DNA from 3 places in the Tessaracoccus sp. MC1627 genome. Region 1 is predicted to be linked to each of the others. Evidence: riboswitches for the same ligand, from Rfam matches in the RefSeq annotation. Region 1 holds a riboswitch; each other region holds the start of a gene.
What was found. A riboswitch is a leader RNA that binds a small molecule or an ion and turns the genes downstream of it on or off. The one in region 1 is predicted to bind cobalamin.
Positions count from the first base shown of each region.

Region 2: it holds a riboswitch for cobalamin, as region 1 does, so the genes downstream of both, H5399_RS06995 (nitrite reductase) here and cobI (precorrin-2 C(20)-methyltransferase) in region 1, are expected to answer to the same signal.
Region 3: it holds a riboswitch for cobalamin, as region 1 does, so the genes downstream of both, H5399_RS06970 (VWA domain-containing protein) here and cobI (precorrin-2 C(20)-methyltransferase) in region 1, are expected to answer to the same signal.

Region 1 is NZ_JACJGA010000001.1:756,661-763,715, reverse strand. Features, by position in the region: gene H5399_RS03375 (CbiX/SirB N-terminal domain-containing protein) at 1-633, opposite strand, end outside; gene cobJ (precorrin-3B C(17)-methyltransferase) at 630-3,167, opposite strand; gene cobM (precorrin-4 C(11)-methyltransferase) at 3,164-3,994, opposite strand; gene cobI (precorrin-2 C(20)-methyltransferase) at 3,991-4,869, opposite strand; cobalamin riboswitch at 4,899-5,028, opposite strand; gene H5399_RS03350 (alpha/beta hydrolase) at 5,149-6,072, shown strand; gene H5399_RS03345 (M23 family metallopeptidase) at 6,056-6,673, shown strand.
Region 2 is NZ_JACJGA010000002.1:395,682-402,736, reverse strand. Features, by position in the region: gene H5399_RS07015 (type I restriction endonuclease subunit R) at 1-442, shown strand, start outside; gene H5399_RS07010 (alpha/beta hydrolase) at 648-1,559, shown strand; gene H5399_RS07005 (formate transporter FocA) at 1,669-2,499, opposite strand; gene H5399_RS07000 (HNH endonuclease signature motif containing protein) at 2,760-4,214, shown strand; cobalamin riboswitch at 4,554-4,747, shown strand; gene H5399_RS06995 (nitrite reductase) at 4,804-5,652, shown strand; gene H5399_RS06990 (precorrin-8X methylmutase) at 5,649-6,314, shown strand; gene H5399_RS06985 (precorrin-2 C(20)-methyltransferase) at 6,311-7,055, shown strand, end outside.
Region 3 is NZ_JACJGA010000002.1:387,740-394,794, forward strand. Features, by position in the region: gene cobN (cobaltochelatase subunit CobN) at 1-803, shown strand, start outside; gene cobF (precorrin-6A synthase (deacetylating)) at 800-1,564, shown strand; gene H5399_RS06960 (cobalt-precorrin-6A reductase) at 1,561-2,289, shown strand; gene cobO (cob(I)yrinic acid a,c-diamide adenosyltransferase) at 2,308-2,922, opposite strand; gene H5399_RS06970 (VWA domain-containing protein) at 2,922-4,916, opposite strand; cobalamin riboswitch at 5,002-5,149, opposite strand; gene cbiE (precorrin-6y C5,15-methyltransferase (decarboxylating) subunit CbiE) at 5,199-6,419, shown strand; gene H5399_RS06980 (cobalt-precorrin-4/precorrin-4 C(11)-methyltransferase) at 6,391-7,055, opposite strand, start outside.

The DNA.
Region 1 (7,055 bases):
CGCGGCCTGCTCTCGGGTCCAGCCCTTGAGCCGGCCCGCGAACAACCAGTGCCCCATGACGACGATGCGCCGCGCGCCGTGCGCGTAGGCCCGGTCCAGCGCCTCCGGCAGCGACGGCCGGGTCACCTGGATGAACGCCGACTCGACGTCGGCCCACCCGCCCCGCTCGTAGAGCAGCCGCGCCACCCGGAGGTGGTCGGCGTTCGCCTCGGGCACGAGCGCGCCTCGGCCCACGAACACCACCGTCGTCTCGCCGGGGACCCACTCTTCCGCGGCCTCCGTCAGCCGCGCCTCGACGGCCTCGATCAGCCTCGGCTCCGGGCCCAGGTGCCGCGCGTATTCCACGCGGCTGCCCGGCACCCGCGCCGTCGCTTCGGCGATGAACTGCGGGATGTCGGAGCGGACGTGGCCGCCGGTGCCGAGCATGAGGGGCACGACGACGGCGCGGCGCCCGCCGTCGGCCAGTGACGCCACCAACGCGTCGGTGATGGTGGGCTGGGCGAGCTCGACATAGCCGACCGTGACCGGGACGCCGGGCAGCCGCTCCGAGACCAGCCCGGCCAGTTCCTCGCACTGCGCGACACCCTCGCCCACGCGGGTGCCGTGGGCGGCGATGATCAGCGGCACGCTCATGCGTCCACCTCCTCCGCGTCCGGCATCCACTGATAGTCGCGCGGCGTAACGATCAGCCGCCGCCCGCCGCCCGAGGTGACAAACCTCGTCGTCGACGATCCCACCACCACCAGCGAGTTCATGTCCACCCACTCGGGCTGGAACTCCGCCAGCGTGCTCATGATCACCTTCTGCCGCGGCCGGCACGCCTGCTGCACCACCGCGACGGGGGTCTCCGGCGAGCGGTGCGCGCCGAGGATCTCCAGCGCGCGGGGCAGGTGGGCCGTGCGGGTGCGGGATCGGGGATTGTAGAGCGCGACCACGAAATCGCCGACGGCCGCGCCCTGCAGCCGTCGCTCGATGTTGGGCCACGGGGTGTGGAGGTCGGACAGCGAGATGGTGGCGTGGTCGTGGCCCAGCGGTGCGCCGAGGATCGCCGAGACAGCGAGGCTGGCGGTCACGCCCGGCACGATGTCGACGTCGATCCCGTCGGTGCCCTGCTCCAGGACGGGGCTGGCCATGGCGTAGACGGCGGGGTCGCCGCCGCAGACCAGTGCCACGTTCTCGCCGTTGCGCGCGGCCTCGATCGCGGCGGAGGTGCGGGCCTCCTCCGTGCCCATCTTGGAGGCCATGACGCGGACGCCGGGGCGGATGAGGTCGCGGATCTGCTTGACGTACGGGCCGTAGCCGACCACGAACGTCGCCTGCTGGAGGCGCTCCTTGGCGCGCGGGGTGAGGAGGTCACGTACCCCGGGGCCCAGCCCCACGACGCTCAGCCGCCCGCGGGCGGGGATCCGGCCGACGGCGCACGTCGCGTCGGTGCTGCGCTGCTTGGCCACGATCAGCTCGGCGCCGTGCGCGAGGACGGACGCCTCCGCCACCGACGGCGTGCCGACGTGCCCCTCCACCAGCGCGCTGGGCGTCGGCACCGTTTGGGCGGCCAGCTCCTCGGCCGGGTAGTCGATCAGCTTCACGCCGAGTTGCTTGACGAGCTGGAGCAGCCCGATCTCGCCGGCCTTGAGGTCGACGGTGGTGATCGCGGAGACCGAGTCGAGCGCGAGGCCGTGGTCGGCGAGGGTGCGCTCGAGGAGGTCGCGGAGGTGGGCGACGTCGGTGCCGCGGTTGCAGCCCATCCCCACGACGAGGCTCTTCGGGTGCAGGACGACTACGCCCCTCGCTTCATGCGCCTTCGGGATCTCACCCCCACCGCTGGCTGAGGTGGCGCGGGTCCCCTTCCCGCTGGCTGAGGTGGCGCGTAGCGCCCTCGAAGCCTCAGAAACGCTGGCCTCACGCCCCACCGGAGTCGCGCTGAACGGTTGCGCTTCATAGGCTTCGAGGCCGCTCCGCGGCACCTCAGCCAGCGGATGGGGCACCTCAGCCAGCGGATCCGGCGCGAGCTCATCGGTCACGACGATCCGCACGACGGCGTCGTCGGCGTCCGGCGACACGTTGGCGGGCAGCGGCGGCAGCGGCCAGGGCTGGGACTTTTCCACCCGCACGGGGCGACCATCGAGGATGGCCCTGGTCACGCCCGCGACGTCGCCGTGATACGCCCACCCGAGCGTGTCGAGGGCGGGGATGTTGAGCGCGTCGGTGGCGGTGGTGAGCACCGGCGTGCCCCCCGTCGCGTCGGCGATGCGCTCGGCCAGCTCGTTGGCGCCGCCTGCGTGTCCGCCCACAAGCGGGACGGCGAACCGGCCCGCCTCGTCGACCACCACCACGCCCGGGTCGGACTTCTTGTCCGCGAGCAGCGGGGCCAGGATCCGGGCGGTCGCGCCGAGCGCGAGGTGGGAGACGATAAGGTCGCACTCCCGCCACGCCCGCACCAGTCCCTCGGCGGCCGGACCGTCGTACCGGCGGGTGGCGGCGCCGAGGGCTGCGTCGATCGCGTCGGCGTGCCCGCGCGCGGCCTCCGAGTTGGTGACCTGCCCGATGACCGGGCCGTCGGCGTCGCGCTCCCCGGGCACGGAGTCGTCGAGGATCAGCACGACGTTCGGCTCCGCCACCTGCGCGACGGCGGCCTCCTCGGCGCTCAGCTCATGCACCCGCTGATCCGGCTCCCCGAGCCTCTCCGCGACCACGTAGCGCCGCGACCATCCCTCGAGCGCCCCGGCCAGCTCGCGGACCCCGGCGCCGGGCCCGGTCAGCACCGCAACCTTGGGGTGCCGCCGCGACGCTGCCACGGCGTCGTCGATGGGGCGGCCGTGGGCGGAGACCACGACGGCGTCGTCCCAGGGCAGCGCGACGGCGGCGAACGCGGCCGCCACCGAGCTGACCGCGGGCGTGACCGCGAGGTCGAGCCCCTCGTCGCGGAGGCGGCGGACGATGCCGTGGAATCCGGGGTCGCCGCTGGCCAGCACCAGCGCGTCGTCGCCGTCGGGTAGGGCCTTCAGCCGCTCGACGGCGGGGCTGAGCGCGCCGAGGACGACGCGCCGCTCGTCTGGCACGCCGAGGGCGTCGAGGTGGCGCCGCCCGCCGACGACGAGCGCGACCCGTCCGGCGAGGCTGCGGGTGGCCGGCGAGATTTCGCCGAGGTAGCCGTGGACGTGGATCATCGGTCCTCCTCCAGGACGCCGCGGGTGCCGTGTTCGCGCAGGTCGGCCTGCGCCTCTGGTTCGGCCGCGCGGTACTCGTGCCGGAAGCCGGGGTGGTAGAGGTGGCTGCGGGTGGCGAGCGGGCCCTCGGCGAGCGCCGGGCCGACGAGGACGACGGTGTGCTTCCATAGCTTGTGCTCGCGCATGGTCGCGGACAGGTCCTTCAGCTCGCAGCGCAGCATGAGCTCGTCGGGCCAGGACACCTGGTAGCCGACGATGCAGGGCGTCTCGGGCGGGTAGCCGCCGGCGAGCAGCTCCTCCTGGAGCGCCTTGTTGCGGGCGGCCGAGAGGTAGAGCGCCATGGTGGTGCCGTGGGCGGCGAACCCGCGGACGGTCTCGCGCGGCGGCATGGGGGTGCGGCCGCCCTCGAGGCGGGTGAGGACAAGGCTCTGCGACACCTCCGGCATCGTGAGTTCCACCTCCATCCGCGCGGCGGCTGCGGAGTAGGCGGAGACGCCCGGGACGGACTCGAAGTCCAGGCCGAGGCTGCGGATGAGGTCGCGCTGTTCGGCGGTGGCGCCGTAGATGGCCGGGTCGCCGGTGTGGACGCGGGCCACGAGCAGGCCCTCGTCGCGGGCGCGGCGGTAGAGGGGCTCGATGTCCTCCAGCGACGCGGACGCGGAGTCGACGAGTTCGGCCCCCGGCTTGGCGCCCGCGACGATGCCGGGGTGGACCAGGCTGGAGGCCCAGATGATGATGTCGGCCTCCGCGATGACGCGGGCGCCGCGGACGGTGATGAGATCCGCGGCACCGGGTCCGGCGCCGACGAAGACGACCTTCCCGGTCACAGCCGACCCCCCGTCGTCGAGCGGCTGGGGGCCGCCAGGACGGTGGAGAAGTAGGGGGCGGACTCGCCGTCGGCCAGGTCCGAGAGTCGGACGAGGCGTTGGTTCTGCAGCGAGACGTCCACGCCCATGACGGCGTCGCGGCCCTCGCCGCGCAGCAGCTCCGCGACCTCCGGGAGGCGCCGTCCGCCCTTGTAGGCGACGGTGGAGTCGGCCACGGCGAGCACCTCGCGGAGGCGGTCCAACCCGGCCGTCACCGGGACCAGCGCGAGCACTTCCTGACCCTCGACCAGCGGCGTGCGGCTGGCCGCCGCCAGCGCCTGCATCGCGGTGATGCCCGGGATCACCTCGACCTCCACGTCGGGCAACTGCTCGACGACGTGCGCCGCCAGGTAGGAGAACGTGGAGTACACGCTGGGGTCGCCGACGGTGGCGAACGCGACGGTGGCAGCGCCGTCGGCGAACGCATCGACGGCGGCCTGGGCGGAGGTCAGCCACGCCTGCTTGCGACGCGGGGAGACTCCCGACTTGTCGGCCATGGAGAAGGGGACGCGGACGATCCGTGTCGCGGCGTCGGGGCAGGCCGCCTGGACGATCCGTTCCGCGCGGCCGGGCCCGTCGCCGGACTCCTCGGTCGCGGGGACGAGGATCGCGTCTGCTCCCTCAAGGGCGCGCACCGCCTTGACAGTGATCAGCTCCGGGTCCCCGGGGCCGACGCCGACCCCGATCAGCCGCCGCCCTCGCCGCTCCCTGAGCGCTGCACTGAGGTTCTCGAAGTGGAGGGCCGGGCGCGAAGCGTCCAGCCCGTCTCGGAGGGTCGTGACCGAAGCGTCGGGCTCAACGTGCCCGTCGTCGTGGGGAATGGTGGGTACGGACATCTGCCGTGGCCTCCTGGGGTCGCTCGCCCGAATGGTTGGCCGCGCAGGCCCGAGTTCCTGACTCCCCCATCGGGGTCACAGTGGCGGCACCGTCCCGGACTCACACCGGGTTCCTCGACGTCGCCTGCGCGCAGCGTCAGTCTGTCAGAGCCCGCAGTTAGACCTGACTTGGGGTCGTCTAGCAGATTCGCGCCTCCGAGCCGTCTGCGACGGCGCAGAGCGGCGCGCCCCGCGGGCGGGCGGGGGACTAGGTTGGTGGCATCGAGAAGGCGGGGTCGGATGAAGAGGTTGTTGGCGGCAGCAGGGTGGCTGGCGACGGGTGCCGCGCTCGGCGTGGGCGCCGTGGCCGGGGCCACTGCCTGGACTCTGAACGGGCCAAGGCGCCCCTGGCCGAACTACACCTTCACTCCGTTCGAGGTTCGGGCTCCGTCAGAGGACGTCACCTTCACCGCAGCCGACGGAGTCTCCTTGGCGGGCTGGTGGCTTGACCAGCCCGCGTCGTCCACGGTCGTCGTCTGCGCCCACGGCCATCGAGGCAACAAGTCGGACATGTTGGGGATCGGCTCGGGTCTGTGGAGGGCAGGCCACAGTGTCCTGCTCTTCGATTTCCGTGGCAACGGGGACTCCGATGATGGCCCACAGTCCCTCGCCCACCACGAGCAGCGGGACCTGAGTGCCGCCTTGGACCTGGTGCGCGAGCGCCGCCCGGACGCCCGGATCGCCGTCGTGTCATTCTCGATGGGCGCGTCCACGGCCATCCTCACGGCCGCACAGGATTCCCGGATCGAGGCTCTCGTCGCCGATTCACCGTTCGCCACGCTCAGTGACGTCGTCGCCACGGGATATCGCCGTCATCGCCTGCCGAGCGAGCCGCTCATCCCGGTTGCCGACCTGGTGAACCGATTGCGCTACGGCTACGCCTTCTCCGAGGTCCGTCCCCTCGACAGGATCGGCGCGATCTCCCCTCGTCCACTTCTGCTGCTACACGGGACGAACGACAGGGTCATCCCCTACGACCACGCGCTGCAGTTGGCCGCAGCAGCGGCCCCGGGGCCGGTTGAGCTCATCACCTTCGACGGCGCGGACCACTGCGGCGGCTATTTCGCAGACCGGGCGGCCTACATCGCGCTGGTGGCAGATTTCCTTGACCGTTGGCTTGGTAACCAGCAGGACTTGGAGTTGCGCCATGCCGACAACGCTTGACCTGACGTATCCCTTTGCGGGCCGGTGGCTGGCCCGGAGCAGCCCCGCCAACCGGGTCCCGAGCCACGGCACCACCCAGTTCGCCTCTGCTTTCGCGATCGACTTCGTCGGGGTGGATGACGCTGGCCGGAGCGCGCCGTTCACCGCGACGTCGCTGGTCCGGCCCGAGCCGCCGACGCGTTTCGTCGGGTTCGGTCGGCCCGTACTGGCGCCGGCCGACGGGGTGGTCGTCTCCGCGCAGGATACGCAACCCGATCACGCGGCCTTCCGCGGTCTGCCTTCACTCGGTTACGCCCTCGGCCAAGCGCGCCGGGTCGCGGCCGGCTGGCCCGCCCTGGCCGGGAACCACGTGATGATCCAGATCCCCGCTGGTCCGGTCGTGGTGTTGTGTCACCTGCAGCAGGGCAGCGTCCGGGTGCACCTCGGCGAGTACGTCGCGGCGGGGCAGGCGGTGGCCAACTGCGGCAATACGGGCAACAGCACTGAGCCGCACCTGCACCTGCAGGCCATCAGCACCATGGACGTGACGGTCGCCACCGCCGTGCCAATCACGATGCCCGGCGGACTACCGCGCAACGGTGTCGTGGTCGAGGCGAGATAACGGCCACACCGTTCCTTCCTGCGCACGGGCACTTCAGTAGGAACGACGTGAGCGTCCCTCCGTGGCCGCCACCGAGTTGCTCGCACCCCCGCGGCAAACCCGGCTGTCCCCGGGCACTTGACCTGCACATGCTCGCAAGTTACCTTGGATCGATGGAGGATCCAGTCATCGCCCCGTCCGCACTCAAGCATGGCCTTGGTGAACCTGAGATCCTCCACGCCTACCGCACCCTGTCCGGATCTGGGATCTCGGCGACGGGTTCACCATGATCGTGGGTCCCAACCAGTCCGCGATCTTCTTGGAGGTCGGCTATGTCGATGGCGATCAAGTGCACGTCATCGTCCACGCAATGAAAGCCCGCGAGAAGTTCCTGGGGTGGTGA
Region 2 (7,055 bases), on a different contig from region 1:
GGTCAAGCTGACCGGCTACACCATCGCCCAGGGCGACTCCGTGAAGCTCACCCTCGCAGAGGGGCCGGGCCTGGACCCGATCACCGCGATCGGATCCGGCACCATCCACGAGAAGCACCGCAGCGCCCTCGACGAGATCATCACCAAACTCAACGAACGCTTCGGCGACAAGTACGGCCCCGGCGTCGTGGCTGGCACCATGTCCAGCATCGTCGTCAACCTCGCCCACGACGAAACCCTCGCCAGCCAGGCCAGGGCCAACACCGCGCAGCAGTTCAGCGAATCGCCGGCGTTGCCCAAGGCCTTCATTGACGCGGTGATGGGCGTCCGCGACCGCACCCCGCTGCTCGTCTACGACATCTTCAGCGACCAGGACCTGTACAGCGAACTCTCCAAGGCCCTCCCCGCCATGCTCTACGAACACCTCCACGCTGGGCGGTAGAGAAGACCCGTCACCGGATCGGTCACTGCCGGTGGTCGGTTGGCCCGCCGTGGGCAACGCCTGGGCGGCCGTTGCGCCGCTCATCAACCCGGTTCTTGGTGGCAGAGTCGTGCGCTGCGCTCTCGCTGACGCTTAGTAGCTGCTATTGGCTCCGCCCTTGCGGGATGAGCCCAGGACACCCCCGGGCAGTTGGTAGCGTCAGAGCGTGACGGCCAATCCCTACGCCTCGTTCCTGCCACCCGGACGTCGCTCGGCCGCAGGGCTGGAACCGCAGGAGACCTGGTGGAACTGGCGCGGCCACAAAGTCCACATCGCCCGAGCCCGCCGTCCTGAACTGTCGGTCAGGGTGCTGGTGATCCACGGCGCAGGAGGCCACAGCGGAGCCCTCTGGCCCCTGGCCGCGCTCCTTGCCGAGCGAGGGCTGGACGTCGCCGCCGTCGACCTCCCCCTCTACGGTCGGACGACCTCCCCCAGACCCGGTGCTGTGCGCTACGACGACTGGGTAGAGCTCCTCATCGATTTCGTCGATGCCGAGGACGACGAGCGGCCGCTGATCCTGTTCGGCGCGAGCATCGGCGGCATGCTGGCTTACGAGGTCGCCGCCCGATCCGGGCGTGCCATGACGGTGGCGGCCACCTGCCTTCTCGATCCCCGCGACTGGCGCGTCCGCGCGCATCTGACGCGCTTTGGGCCGCTGGGGATCCTCGCAGGCCCGCTTGCGACCCTGGCCCGTGGGCGGATCGAGACGGCGATGGTTCCGATGCGCTGGGTGGCGCCCCTATCGATGATGAGCCGCAACCCTGGGCTGTCGCAGCTGTGCGCGAATGACTCCCTCGGGGGCGGCGTCGCCGTCCCCGTCGGGTTCCTGGCCTCCTACATGCACTACCGGCACGTCCCGCCGGAGTCGATGCGAACACCGGTGCTGCTGCTACATCCCAGCCTGGACGCCTGGACGCCCGTCGAACTGAGCATGCGCGTGTTACGGCGGCTGGCCTCGCCGGGAAGAGTCGTCATGCTCCGGGAGTGCGGACACTTCCCGATCGAAGAGCCCGGAATCACCGACCTGGTGACTGCGGTGCTCGCACTCGCCCAGAGCTCAAGCAACCCCGACTCATAGCCGCTCAGCAAACTGGCTGGGAGTCAGGTCGGCCGCGTCGGTGCTCCATCGGGAAGGGCTTCATCTGGGGCCGGAGCCTTCGGTCCATGACGGTGGCGGTGCGTCCGACTCAACGGGCGGCGTCGCGCTTCGGGCGGAAGACCAGCCAGTAGAACAGCCCGATCATCAGGCCGCCACCGATGATGTTCCCCAGGGTCACCGGGATCAGGTTGGCGGTAAGGAAGTGGCCCCAGGTCAGGGGCTCGAACCCGACGGGGGCCAGCTCCGGCTGGATGAGGATGGCCAGCGGCACCAGGAACATGTTGGCCACAGAGTGCTCGAACCCGGTGGCGACGAACAGCGCCACCGGCCCGATGAGCGCGAGGATCTTGTCGGTGGTGGTCCGCCCGGAGAACGCCGCCCACACCGCCAGGCACACGAGCAGGTTGCACGCGATCCCCAACGCGAGCGCCTGAACGAACGAATGGTCGAGCTTGTGGCTCGCGGAGGCGAGCACCACCTGACCCCAGGCGTCGTCGGCGCTGTGCTGCACCCCGCCGAGAATCATCAGCGCGACGATGGTCAGGGCGCCCGCGGCGTTGCCGAGATAGACCAGGCCCCAGTGCCGCAGCAGCCTCCACCAGGACAGGTGCCCCGAGGCCTTGAGCATCAGCGTCATCGTGGTGGACGTGAACAGGTCCGCGCCGGTCAGGACGACGAGGATCAGGCCGACGCTGAACACCACACCCCCGAGCAGCTTGGCCACGCCCCACGGCATCGCCTCCGCCCCCACCTGCGTGGTCACGTAGAACACGAAGCCGAGCGCGATGTAGCCGCCGCCGGTCAACGAGAGAAGCAAGGTCCTCGGGACGGTCGCCTGTGCCTTGTAAAGCATGGCGTCCTGCACCAGCCTGGCCATCTCGGCGGGCGTCGCCATCCCGATCGATCGTTCGTCGCTCACGCAGTGGAGACTAACTGCGGCACTCCGCGGCACTACCGGGGAGGGCATGGTGGGCCCGAGCCATCCGATGGTAGGGCGTCGCGTGACCCGTTACCCGAGCGGAACTCCGGCACTGCCACCCCTCGGACCGTCGAGCCTTGACGGGGGTGTTTCCGGTCTGAGAGACCCGCCAGAAGCGTTATGAAACTGTGACCAAAGTAGGTGCCGAAGGGGCTCTTCTGGATCCGTTTCTGTCAGTGGGGGACGATGTAATAGTGCGTATGAACGACGCGGGGGTGTGGGAGCTTGAGCAGCAGTTCATGGCTGCCGCCTGGGATTCCGCCCGTGCCGCCACCGCCGCCGGCCCGGAGAGCGTGAGCGGCTTCCTGGAGGCCCTTGCGGAGGCCGAGGCACATCTGGCCGGGCTCCGGCTGGCCGTGCTGGACCAGGCCCGCTTCATGCCCGAGGCCGCCAAGGTCCTCGACGCCGTCACCTCATCGACCCGTCACACCCCGACGCAGGCCAAGGCGTCGATCCGGCTGGCCGTAGACCTCTCCGAACGGTTCCGCCTGATCCTGGACGCCCTGCAGGCCGGGCTGATCTCGGCTGCGCAGGCCGAAGCGATCACCGATGGGCTGCGGAAACTGCCGGCCCGGTTGAGCGTGCCGGAGCTGGAGCTGTGCCAGAGGGAGATCCTGACCTGGGTCGACGAGCTGGGCCCCTCCGAGCTGCGGACCCTCGCCTCACGCCTGACCGAGGTCATCGACCCAGACCGCGCCGACGCCGACGAGGCCAAGCGCCTCGCGCGGGAGGAGCGCGCCGCGCACCGGAACAGGTTCCTGCGCCTCGCCCCGGACCACCACGGCTCGATGCGGATCACGGGCCAGCTCCCGCTCGCCGACGCCGCCCTGTTGACGGCCCAGCTCGATGCGTTGATGCCTCCGGCCTCGAAGTACACGGCCACCAGCGAAACGCCCACCAGAGACGCCCGCCGCGCCGACGCTTTGGTGCTGCTGACCCAGCACGCCGCCAGAGGCGGGACACTGCCCTCACACGGGGTGGACCGCCCCCACGTCCACATCACAATGGACTACGACACCCTCATCACCGGCCTCGGCAACGTGACACTGCTCGGCGCGGGCGGCGACCGGCTCTCGGCCAGCGACGCACGTCGCCTGGCCTGCAACGCCGACCTGATCCCCATGGTGCTAGGCACCACCTCCCGCCCCCTGGACGTCGGCCGCACCCACCGCCTGTTCACCCCCGCCCTCCGCGCCGCCATCGTGCAGAGGGACCAGGGATGCGTATTCCCCGGCTGCACCACCCCACCGGCACCGTGCCAGGCGCACCACATCATCCCCTGGTGGTCCGGCGGGGACACCTGCCTAGCCAACGGAGTTCTGCTCTGCCCACACCACCACCGCCTCGTCGAACCCGACCCCCTCCAATCAGAGGAATCCCAGTGGCGGGTCCACCTCGACCCCGCCACCGGCCTGCCATGGTTCACCCCACCCCGACACATCGACCCCGCCCGCCGACCCCGCCAGCACCAACGCCACCGACTCCAACAACTCAACCTCCAAGCAGGGGCACCACCCTGCCCACACGACCCCCATGGCTGGGAACCGGAACCGCCAGACCCGGACACCCACAGCGCCCGCCACAAGCACGCCGAACACAGCCTCGACAACCTCATCGAACGCAGTGCCGCCATCTGGGGCTCCCCCAGCCCATGAACCGGGCACGGAAAGGTCTCGACGCTGACGCGCGTCGATCCCGCTCCACGCCGCCCGGCTCAACCAACGGTCCCCGCTGAGTGAGAAGGCCAGGCGCGGAGTGCAACCGCTCCGAAGCCTCGAAAACGTGAGCCTGGCCCTCTCAGCCACGCCCCCTCACCTGCTGGCCGAGGCGCCGAGAAGCGGCCTCGACGCTCAAAGAACGCGGCACAGCGACTGACGACTACGCACAGGAGCATCACTCTTCGCTCAACCGTCCGCCCGGGGAAAGTTCCGGGTTGAGATTCTCCGCACTGAGTTCGTCGGGACCACGACCAGGGGTCGTGTCGGCGCAAAGGAGGTAGGGTGACGGCTGCCAGTCGTACTCCGCATCCCGGAGTCAGGGAACCCGGTGCGATTCCGGGACTGACGCGCAGCGGTGAGGGTGACGGTCGGAGCACGCCAGAGATGGCAGCCACTGGGTGATACCCGGGAAGGCGCCCCGACCCGAATGATCCCGAGTCCGAAGACCTGCTGGCCCTTGCGGCGACCGCCGCCAGGTCTCAGAGCGGCCCCGCGCAAGGGCCTCGGACCGAAGGGCCTCCTTGCCATGACACTTCTCCGCGACCGACGAGACCAGTGCCCAGGCGCGCTGCGTCCGTGGTCTGCCGACGACGGCCTCCTGGTGCGCCTGCGCATCATCGGTGGCCGCGTGGCCACCCGGTCCCTGATCGCCCTCGCTGAGGTGGCCGAGCGGTTCGGCGATGGTCGCGTGCGCGTCACCGGGCGCGCCAACCTGCAGGTGCGTGCCTTCCCCGGCACCGACGACTGCCTCGACGCGGAAGCACTGGCCGCCCTCGAGAGCACCGGTCTTCTGCCCAGCCGCTCGCATGAACTCGTCCGCAACGTGATGGTCTCACCGCAGAGCGGACTGGCCGGGGGCCGGGCGGACCTGCGCCCGGTCTCGGCAGCCTTCGACTCCCTGCTGCAGGGCACGCCGCGCCTGGCCGACCTGCCGGGCCGGTTCCTCGTCGTACTCGACGACGGGCGGGGAGACCTCATGGAGCGTCGCTCGGACCTCGCTTTCATCGCGTTGGACGCGGACACGGGGCAACTGCGCGCCGGCGGTGACTGGGGCGAGGTAGTCCCCATTGCCGCGGCGCCGGAGAGCCTCGCGGCCCTGGCCCTACGGTTCCTCGCCACTCGTGGTTCCGGACCCACGGCGCCCTGGCACGTGAGCGAACTGGCCGCCCCCCTCGTCGCCCCGGCCCCGCCGGATCCGCGGCTACCGACCCCGGCTGCGCCGCTCCCCTACGGAGAGGTACCAGGGGGCAGGCACGTTCCCGTGCCGGACAACGGGCTCGACCGCACCGAGATCGCCGCACTGGCCGACGGCGCGCCCGAAGTCATCGTCACACCCTGGCGGGGTGTGCTCGTCCCCCGAGGAGAATCAGCATGACGCACCCGACCCGGCCCACCAGGCACTACGACTACATCGGCGAGGGCCAGGACATCTACGTCAACTCCTTCGCCGCCATCCGCCTCGCGGCCGACCTCGCCTCCGTTCCCCCGGACGCCGAGAAGGTGGCCGTGCGGATGATCCACGGCAGCGGTCAGGTTGACCTCGTGGGCGACCTGGTGATCCATCCGCAGCTCGTCTCGGCCGCCCGAGGGGCCCTCGAGGCGGGGGCGCCCATCCTCTGCGACGCCACCATGGTGGCCGCCGGCGTCACCCGCCGTCGGCTACCCCGCGACAACGAGGTGCTGTGCTTCCTCAACGACGGCCGCGTCGCAGATCTCGCCAAGGCCTGGGGAACCACCCGCACCGCGGCGGCGGTCTCGCTGTGGGAGCCGCTCCTCGAGGGTGCCGTCGTCGCGATCGGCAACGCCCCCACCGCGCTGTTCCACCTCCTGGAAATGATCATCGACGGCGCCCCCCGGCCCGCCGCGATCGTCGGCTGCCCCGTGGGTTTCATCGGCGCAGCGGAGTCCAAGCAGGAGTTGATCGATCTTCACGACAGACACGGCATCGACATCCCGTATCTCACGGTCCTGGGCCGACGGGGCGGATCGGCCATGACCTCCTCGGCGCTCAACGCCTTGGCACTGGAGCAGGAATGAGCGGGCGGTTCTACGGTGTCGGAGTCGGCCCCGGCGACCCTGAGCTCATCACACTCAAGGCCGCGCGGCTCATCCAGGGCGCCGACGTGGTGGCCTACCACGCCGCCGCGGGCCGCCAGTCGAACGCCCGCCGCACCGCAGGCGGACTCTTCCGGCCGGGTGTGGTGGAGGAGCAGCTGACCTACCCGCTGACGACAGGGAAGACGGACCACCCCGGCGGTTACGAGGGCGCCATGGCCGCCTTCTACGCGGACTCCGCGGCGCGGATCTCCGGGCATCTCCGGGCAGGGCGCGATGTCGTGCTGCTCGCTGAGGGTGACCCGCTGCTCTACGGGTCCTGCATGTACATGTCTGACCGGCTGGCCGTGGACTTCGACACCGAAATTGTTCCCGGCGTGCCGGCGTTCGCCGCCGCCACCGCCGCGATCCGCAGCCCCCTGGTGCGCCAGACCGACGTGCTGACCGTGCTCCCGGGAACCCTCCCCGAGCAGGAACTCGCCCGGCGCCTCGCCGACACGGACGGAGCGATCATCATGAAGCTGGGTCGCACCTTCCCGGCGGTCCGCCGCGCGCTGGAGGTCTCGGGCCGGCTCAACGACGCCGTCTACGTGGAGCGCGCCTCGCTGAGTCAGGAGCGCTGGATGCCCGTGAGCGCGGTGCAGGCCGACGAGGTGCCCTACTTCTCGCTCATCGTCGTCACCGGCGACTCACTCAACGGCACCCGGTCCCGCGACGGCGAGG
Region 3 (7,055 bases), on a different contig from region 1:
ACGAACCCGACGAGATGAATTTCGTGCGTGCTCACGCCCGCGCAGATCTCGCGGTGCACGGCGACCACCGCCGGGCGACCACGCGTATCTTCGGCTCGAAGCCCGGCTCCTACGGCGCCGGGATCCTGCAGGTGATCGAGTCCGGCAACTGGCGCGATGACGCGGACCTCGCCGAGGTGTACACGGCCTGGGGTGGCTTCGCCTACGGCCGCGGTCTGGACGGGTCCCCGGCGGCCGAGGACATGCGGACCAACTACAGGCGGATCGCGGTGGCGGCGAAGAACATCGACTCCGCCGAGCACGACATCGCGGACTCCGACGACTATTTCCAGTACCACGGCGGGATGGTGGCCACCGTGCGGGCGCTGGCCGGGACGGCGCCGAAGGCGTACGTCGGGGACTCGACCTCACCGGACTCTGTCCGTACCCGCACCCTCGCCGAGGAGACGGCGCGCGTATTCAGGGCCCGCGTGGTGAATCCTCGATGGATCGCGGCGATGCAGCGCCATGGCTACAAGGGGGCCTTCGAACTCGCCGCGACCGTCGACTATCTGTTCGGCTTCGACGCGACGGCCGGCGTGGTCCATGACTGGATGTACGACCGGTTGGCCCACGCCTACGTCCTCGACGGCCCCACTCAGGAGTTCCTGCGCAGGTCGAACCCCTGGGCCCTGCGAGGGATCATCGAGCGTTTGCACGAGGCCGCGGAGCGCGGCCTGTGGGCGGAGCCAGACGCCGACACCCTCGCGGCCATGCGTGAGGTCTACCTCGAGGTCGAGGGTGAGCTGGAGGACGACACATGAGAGGATCGGTGAGGGTGCGGATACTCGGTATCGGTATGGGTGCGCACCATGTGACGCCGGAGGTGTCGCGGGCTCTCTCTGAGACCGACTACGTGCTCGCAGCCAGGAAGCGCGACGACGACGGGCTGCTGGCGGCCCGCCGGGCCATCGCCGCCGCCCACGGCGTCGAGGTGGTGGAGGTACCCGACCCCGAGCGCGACCGGGACGCTCCCGCGGACTATCCGGCCGCGGTCAGAGCCTGGCACGCTGCCCGGGTCAGCGCCTACGAGGAGATCCTGCGTGCCCGGCGTGGCGCCGCCGCCTTCCTGGTCTGGGGTGACCCGGGCCTCTACGACTCGACCATCCGCATCGTCGAGGGGATCGCGGCGAGGCTCCCGCTCAGCTACGACGTGCTGCCGGGGATCAGCGCCCCGCAGGTGCTGGCGGCCCGGCACCGGATGGTCCTCCACCCCGTGGCGGACCCGGTGCACGTCACGACGGCGCGGAGGCTGCGCCAGGACATCGCGGCGGGCCAGAGGAACCTCGTGGTCATGCTGGGTGGAGCGCCCGCCCTGGAGGGTCTCGATGACTGGTCGATCTGGTGGGGCGCCAACCTCGGCGCGGACTCCGAGGAACTGGTGGCCGGCCGGGTCGCGGAGGTCAGCCGCGACCTGACTGCCGCGCGGGAGCGCGCCCGGGCCAGCGCAGGCTGGGTCATGGACATCGCACTCCTGCGTGCCCCCGATGGGTCCGCCCCACCGCTGGAGGGCGGTGCCGGATGAGAGTGCTCATTCTTGGTGGCACCAGCGAGGCGCGCCGCCTGGCCGCGCGGCTCGTCGAAGCTGCGGGCGTCGATGTCACCACCTCCCTGGCCGGCCGCGTCGCTGCCCCGCGACTGCCGCCGGGGCGCGTGCGCACGGGAGGTTTCGGTGGCGTGGAGGGCCTCCGTTCCCAACTGGTGGACTACGACGCCGTCGTGGACGCCACCCACCCCTTCGCGCTGGGGATGACCGCGAACGCGGTCGAGGCGTGCCGCGCCGACGGTGTGCCGCTGCTCAGGCTGGAGCGGCCGGGCTGGTCGCCCGATCCGGCCTGGTGCTACGTGGACGATCACGAGACGGCGGCCGATACCGCCGCCCAGGCAGGTGCCCGGCCGTTGATCACCGTCGGACGACAGGAGCTCGCGCGCTACGTGCCGGCGCTGTCAGAGCGTGCAGTGCTGGCCCGCGTGGTGGATGCGCCCGACTTCACGGTGCCGCCGGCCTGGGAGGTGGTGCGGAGTCGTGGCCCGTACCCGCTCGATGACGAGCGGGCGCTCATGCGCCGCCACCGCACCGATGTTCTGGTCACGAAGGACTCGGGTGGGACCTACACCAGCGCGAAGCTGGAAGCGGCCGCGGAACTCGGCGTGACGGTGGTGATGGTGCGTCGGCCACCGGGCCCTCAGGGCGTGCCCACTGTGGTGGACGTCGACGCGGCGCTGGCCTGGTTGCTGCGGAGGGTGTGAGCCCCGCAACCGGCGGCCTCACCACTCGATACCGCGCTGACCTTTCTGCCCCGCGTCCATCGGGTGTTTCACCTTGGTCATCTCGGTGACCAGGTCCGCCATCTCGATCAGACGTGCATCGGCGCCGCGCCCGGTGATGATGACGTGCTGTCGTCCCGGGCGGCTGGCCAGGGTGGTGACCACGTCCTCCACGTCGACCCATCCCCACGTCATGGGGTAGGTGAACTCATCGAGGATGACCAGGTCGTGCCTCTGGTCTGCGAGCCTTCGCTGGACCTCCAGCCACCCCTCGCGGGCGGCGGCCCGATGGTCCTCCACCTCACCCTGTTTGCGGGTCCACGACCAGCCGGCGCCCATCTTGTGCCATTCCACGGGGCCCCCCTCGCCGGTCTCGTCGTGGAGCCGCCCGAGGCGTTCCAGGACGGTCTGCTCGCCGATGCGCCACTTGGCCGACTTGACGAACTGGAACACACCGATGCGCCAGCCCTGGTTCCACCCACGCAGCGCGAGGCCGAAGGCCGCCGTGGACTTGCCCTTGCCCTCGCCGGTGTGGACGACGAGAAGCGGCTGGGTGCGTCGCTGGCGTGTGGTGAGTCCGTCGTCGGGGACGGACAGCGGTTGGCCTTGGGGCATCAGGCGGCTCTTCTCATGTGGGTGTGGACCGTGGAGGTGAGGGCGTCCGCGGTGACCTCCGCCACCGGGACGTGTCGGGCGCCGAGCCGATCAGCCAGGCGCGCCGCGAGGCCGAGCCGCAGCGGGCCGCTCTCGCCGTCGATGACGACGCTCATCACGCCCAGCCCCGCCAGGTGCGCGGCTGCCAACTCGGAGCGGGCCAGCGCGTCGGCTCCGCCGGTGGCGCGCCCGTCGGTGACGACGATGAGGAGAGGACGCAGGCGTGGGTCGCGGCGGCGCTCACGCGTCAGTACGGCTGCCGCCTCAAGGAGCCCCTCCGCCAGCGGCGTCCGGCCCCCCGCGGACAGATCGTCGAGGCGGGCCGCCGCCACGTCGACGGAGTGCGTCGGCGGCAGGACCAGATCCGCCCGCCGACCCCGGAAACTGATGAGCCCCACCTTGTCCCGCCGCCTGTAGGCGTCGAGCAACAGCGAGAGGATCGCCGTCTTGACCTGGCCCATCCGCTTGCGGGCTGCCATGGACCCCGAGGCGTCGACGCAGAAGAGGATGAGGTTGGCTTCGCGGCCCTCCCGGACCGCAGTGCGGGCATCCTCCGGCCGCAGCATGACCCGTCCTTGGGGGTCGCGGTCCGGAGCGCGCCCGGCGGCGGCCAGCAGGGTTTCGACGAGGTGCAGACCCCCGCCGGCGCCCACCGCCCGGCTGGCCCCGATCCGACGGCCGGTCTCGCTGATGGCCCGGCTGCGGCGCCCGGGCGCCCCGTGGCCAGTTCCCTGCACGACGAATGCCTTCGGCCTGTAGGGCTCCCCGCTGGAGACCCGGCTCTCGGGGGATGCTTCCGGTGCCGGTGCTGCCTCCGCCGTGTCCTTGCCCTCGCCATCGATCGGCGGGCTGGCCTCCATGGGGGGCTGCGGCGCCGGATCGGTGCCGGTGGGGTCCTGCGGATGAGGGCTCTCGTCGCTGGGATCCGACGGCGTGGAGTCGTCGTCGCGGGGCGGGTCGTCGTCGCGGGGCGGGTCGTCCGGCGGAGGAGAGTCGCGCCCGAGAATGTCGTCGAGGAGTTGCTCGTCGAGCCCGGGCGCGTCAAACGGGTTGCGCCGCCGCCGGTGCGGCAGGGCCAGGAGAGCCGCCCGGCGGATATCGGCGCGCGTCACTTCCGTGCGCCCCTCCCAGGCGGCATGGGCCACGGCGGTTCGGGCCGTGACGAGGTCGGCGCGTAACCCGTCGACCTCGAACGCCGAGCAGATCTCGGCGATCTTCAGCAGGGCGGCGTCGGACAGCACAACCGAAACGACCCTGGTGCGCGACGCCTCGATCCGGCGGGTGAGTGCCTCCTCCGCGGGCCGGTACCTCTCTGCGAAGCTGACCGGGTCCCCGTCGAAGGCCATCCGCCGCCGGACGACCTCGGCCCGCAACCCGGGTTCCCGGGGGGCCGCGACCTCCACGGTGAGGCCGAAGCGGTCCAGGAGTTGCGGGCGCAACTCGCCCTCCTCGGGGTTCATGGTCCCGATCAGCACGAAGCGCGACAGGTGCTCCACGGAGACACTGTCACGCTCCACGCTCACCCGCCCCATCGCGGCCGCGTCCAGCAGCAGGTCGACAAGGTGATCGTGCAGGAGGTTCACCTCGTCGACGTACAGCAGGCCCCGGTGGGCGCGGGCGAGCAGGCCGGGCTCGTATTCGACGCGCCCGTGGGACAGCGCCCGCTCCAGGTGCAGCGAGCCGAGCACGCGGTCCTCAGTCGCCCCGACGGGGAGTTCGACGAGCCGCACGGGCCGGCCCACCGTCTCCGCCCCGGGCCCGAAGGGACCGTCCGGGGAGGTCGATGCCGGGTCGGCCGGGTCAACCGAGAACCGGTCCGCGGCGTAGACCCTCACGTGAGGGAGGACAGCTGTCAGCGCACGCACCGTGGTTGATTTGGCGGTCCCCTTCTCGCCGCGGATGAGGACCCCGCCGATTTCGGGGGAGATGGAGGCCAGGACCAGCGCCAGGCCCATGTCATCCATCGCGTCGGTGTCGCAGCCGAGAACGGCAGGGAAAGGAAAGTGCACCGGCATGTGAGGCTCCCGCTCGTGTGGCCATGGTCATGATCGGGCGCGAGGCCGGTCTTCGGACTTGCCTGGTCCTTCGCTCACGCGAAGGCCGGGTTCACCGCAGCGGGCCTGTGCCGGACTCTCACCGACTTCCCAGATTCTCCCCGTCACCCAAAGCCACCGTCTCCGATGGTTCGGCTTTCCGGGGCACCTCGTGCCTATGCCCACATGATAACGTCCTTTGTCGTGTCCGACGGAACCCGCGCGGCGGTTGGCCGCACCACCGGCCGGGTGATCGTCGTCGGCGTTGCGGCCGACGGTGTGCACGCGGTCAGCGAGGAACTCGCCGGATCCGGGACCCTGGTCGTCGGTGCGGCGCGGCACCTGGGTCTACTGCCCCCGGTCCGCGGGCAGGCGCGGCTCCCCCTACCCTCTCCGCTGAGGGCCGGGCTGGCTGAGATCGTCACCGCTCACCGCGACACCACGGTGGTGGTGCTGGCATCCGGCGACCCGTTGGTCTCGGGCATCGGCTCCGTCCTCATCGACATCCTCGGCCCCGACAGCGTCGAGATCCGACCTGCCGTCTCATCGGTGGCGTTGGCCCGGGCGGCGATGCGCTGGCCGGCGGAGTCCCACGGCCTGGTCAGCGTGGTGGGGCGTGACGTGTCGGTCGTGCTGCGGGACCTGGCGCCCGGCCGACGCCTCCTGGTGCTGTCCTCGGACGAGCTCACGCCGCGGCTCCTCGGTGCGCTCCTCGTCGAGGCCGGATACGGCTCGTCGCTTCTCACGGTACTGGGGAATCTCGGCGGCGACGAGAGCCGGCTCGACCTGGACGCCTTCGCCGCGGCCGCGGGCGTGGTCGCGGAGTTCCCGCGGCTCAACATCGTTGCGATCCAGTGCGTCGGGGAGCTGATCGCCGGGTGGACGGCGGGTGTGCCCGACAGCCTGTTGACGGGGGTGGAGACCCCCCTCCCTCGCGACGTCCGGGCATCGGCTCTGGCGCTGTTGGGGCCGGTCCCCGGCGGACGGCTGTGGGACATCGGCCGGGGCGCGGGTCCCGTGGCGGTCGAGTGGCTCCGCGCCCATCCCACCTGCCTCGCCACGGCCGTGGTGCCCGATGCGGCGGCAGCCGGGCCGATCGGCGGCCTCGCCGCCCGGCTCGGCGTACCACGGCTGCCGGTCGCGGTCGGGACGGCGCCGTCGGTCCTGGCTGGCCTGGCCCGGCCGGACGCTGTGCATCTCGGCCCCGGCGCGGCTGCAGCCCGGCTCGCTGCCGTCTGTCTTGGCGCGCTTCGGCCCGGCGGACGGCTCGTCGCACACGCCGTCGGGGAGGGGGAGGCTGCGCGGCTGCTGGAACTGCAGCACCGATTCGGGGGACAGCTCACCCGGATCGGTTGTGAGGTGCGGACGCCCTCGGGGTGGGTGCCCGGCTATGCGGTCACGCGGTGGGCGCTGACGATCGCCTGACCACAGGCTGCCTGCTGCGCGCCCGATCCCTGTCGTACAGGTAGGACTCGCCGCCCGAGGTCGGGTCCAGAGCCGGCCCAACCAGGATCACCGCCGCCTGCCGGAGCCCCGCGCTCTCGACGGCGTCCGCTATGGTCGCGACCGTCGCGGTGAGAATCTGCTGCTCCTGCTGGCTGGCCCGGTAGACGACGACGGCGGGGCAGCCCGCGCCGTACTCGGGCTCGATCTCCGCCATGAGGCTCCGCACCGTCGTCATGGCCAGGTGGAGCACGAGGGTGGCGCGGGTGGCGGCGAACGCGGCGAGCGACTCGGTGGCGGGCATCAGCGTCGAGCGGGCCTGGGTGCGGGTGAGGACCACAGACTGCGCCAGCAGCGGTACCGTCAGCTCCCGCCCGATCGCGGCGGCCGCGGCAGCGTAGGCGGGAACACCGGGGGTGACGTCCCACGGGACCCCGACCGCGTCGAGGCGTCGGGTCTGCTCCGCGAGCGCGGAATACAGCGACGGGTCACCGGAGGTGAGCCTGACCGCGACCCGGCCTGCGCGGTGCGCGGCCACGAGGTGGCCGGTGATCTCATCCAGGTCGAGGTGCTGCGTGTCCACGAGATCCGCTGACGGGCCTGCGTGTGACAGCACGT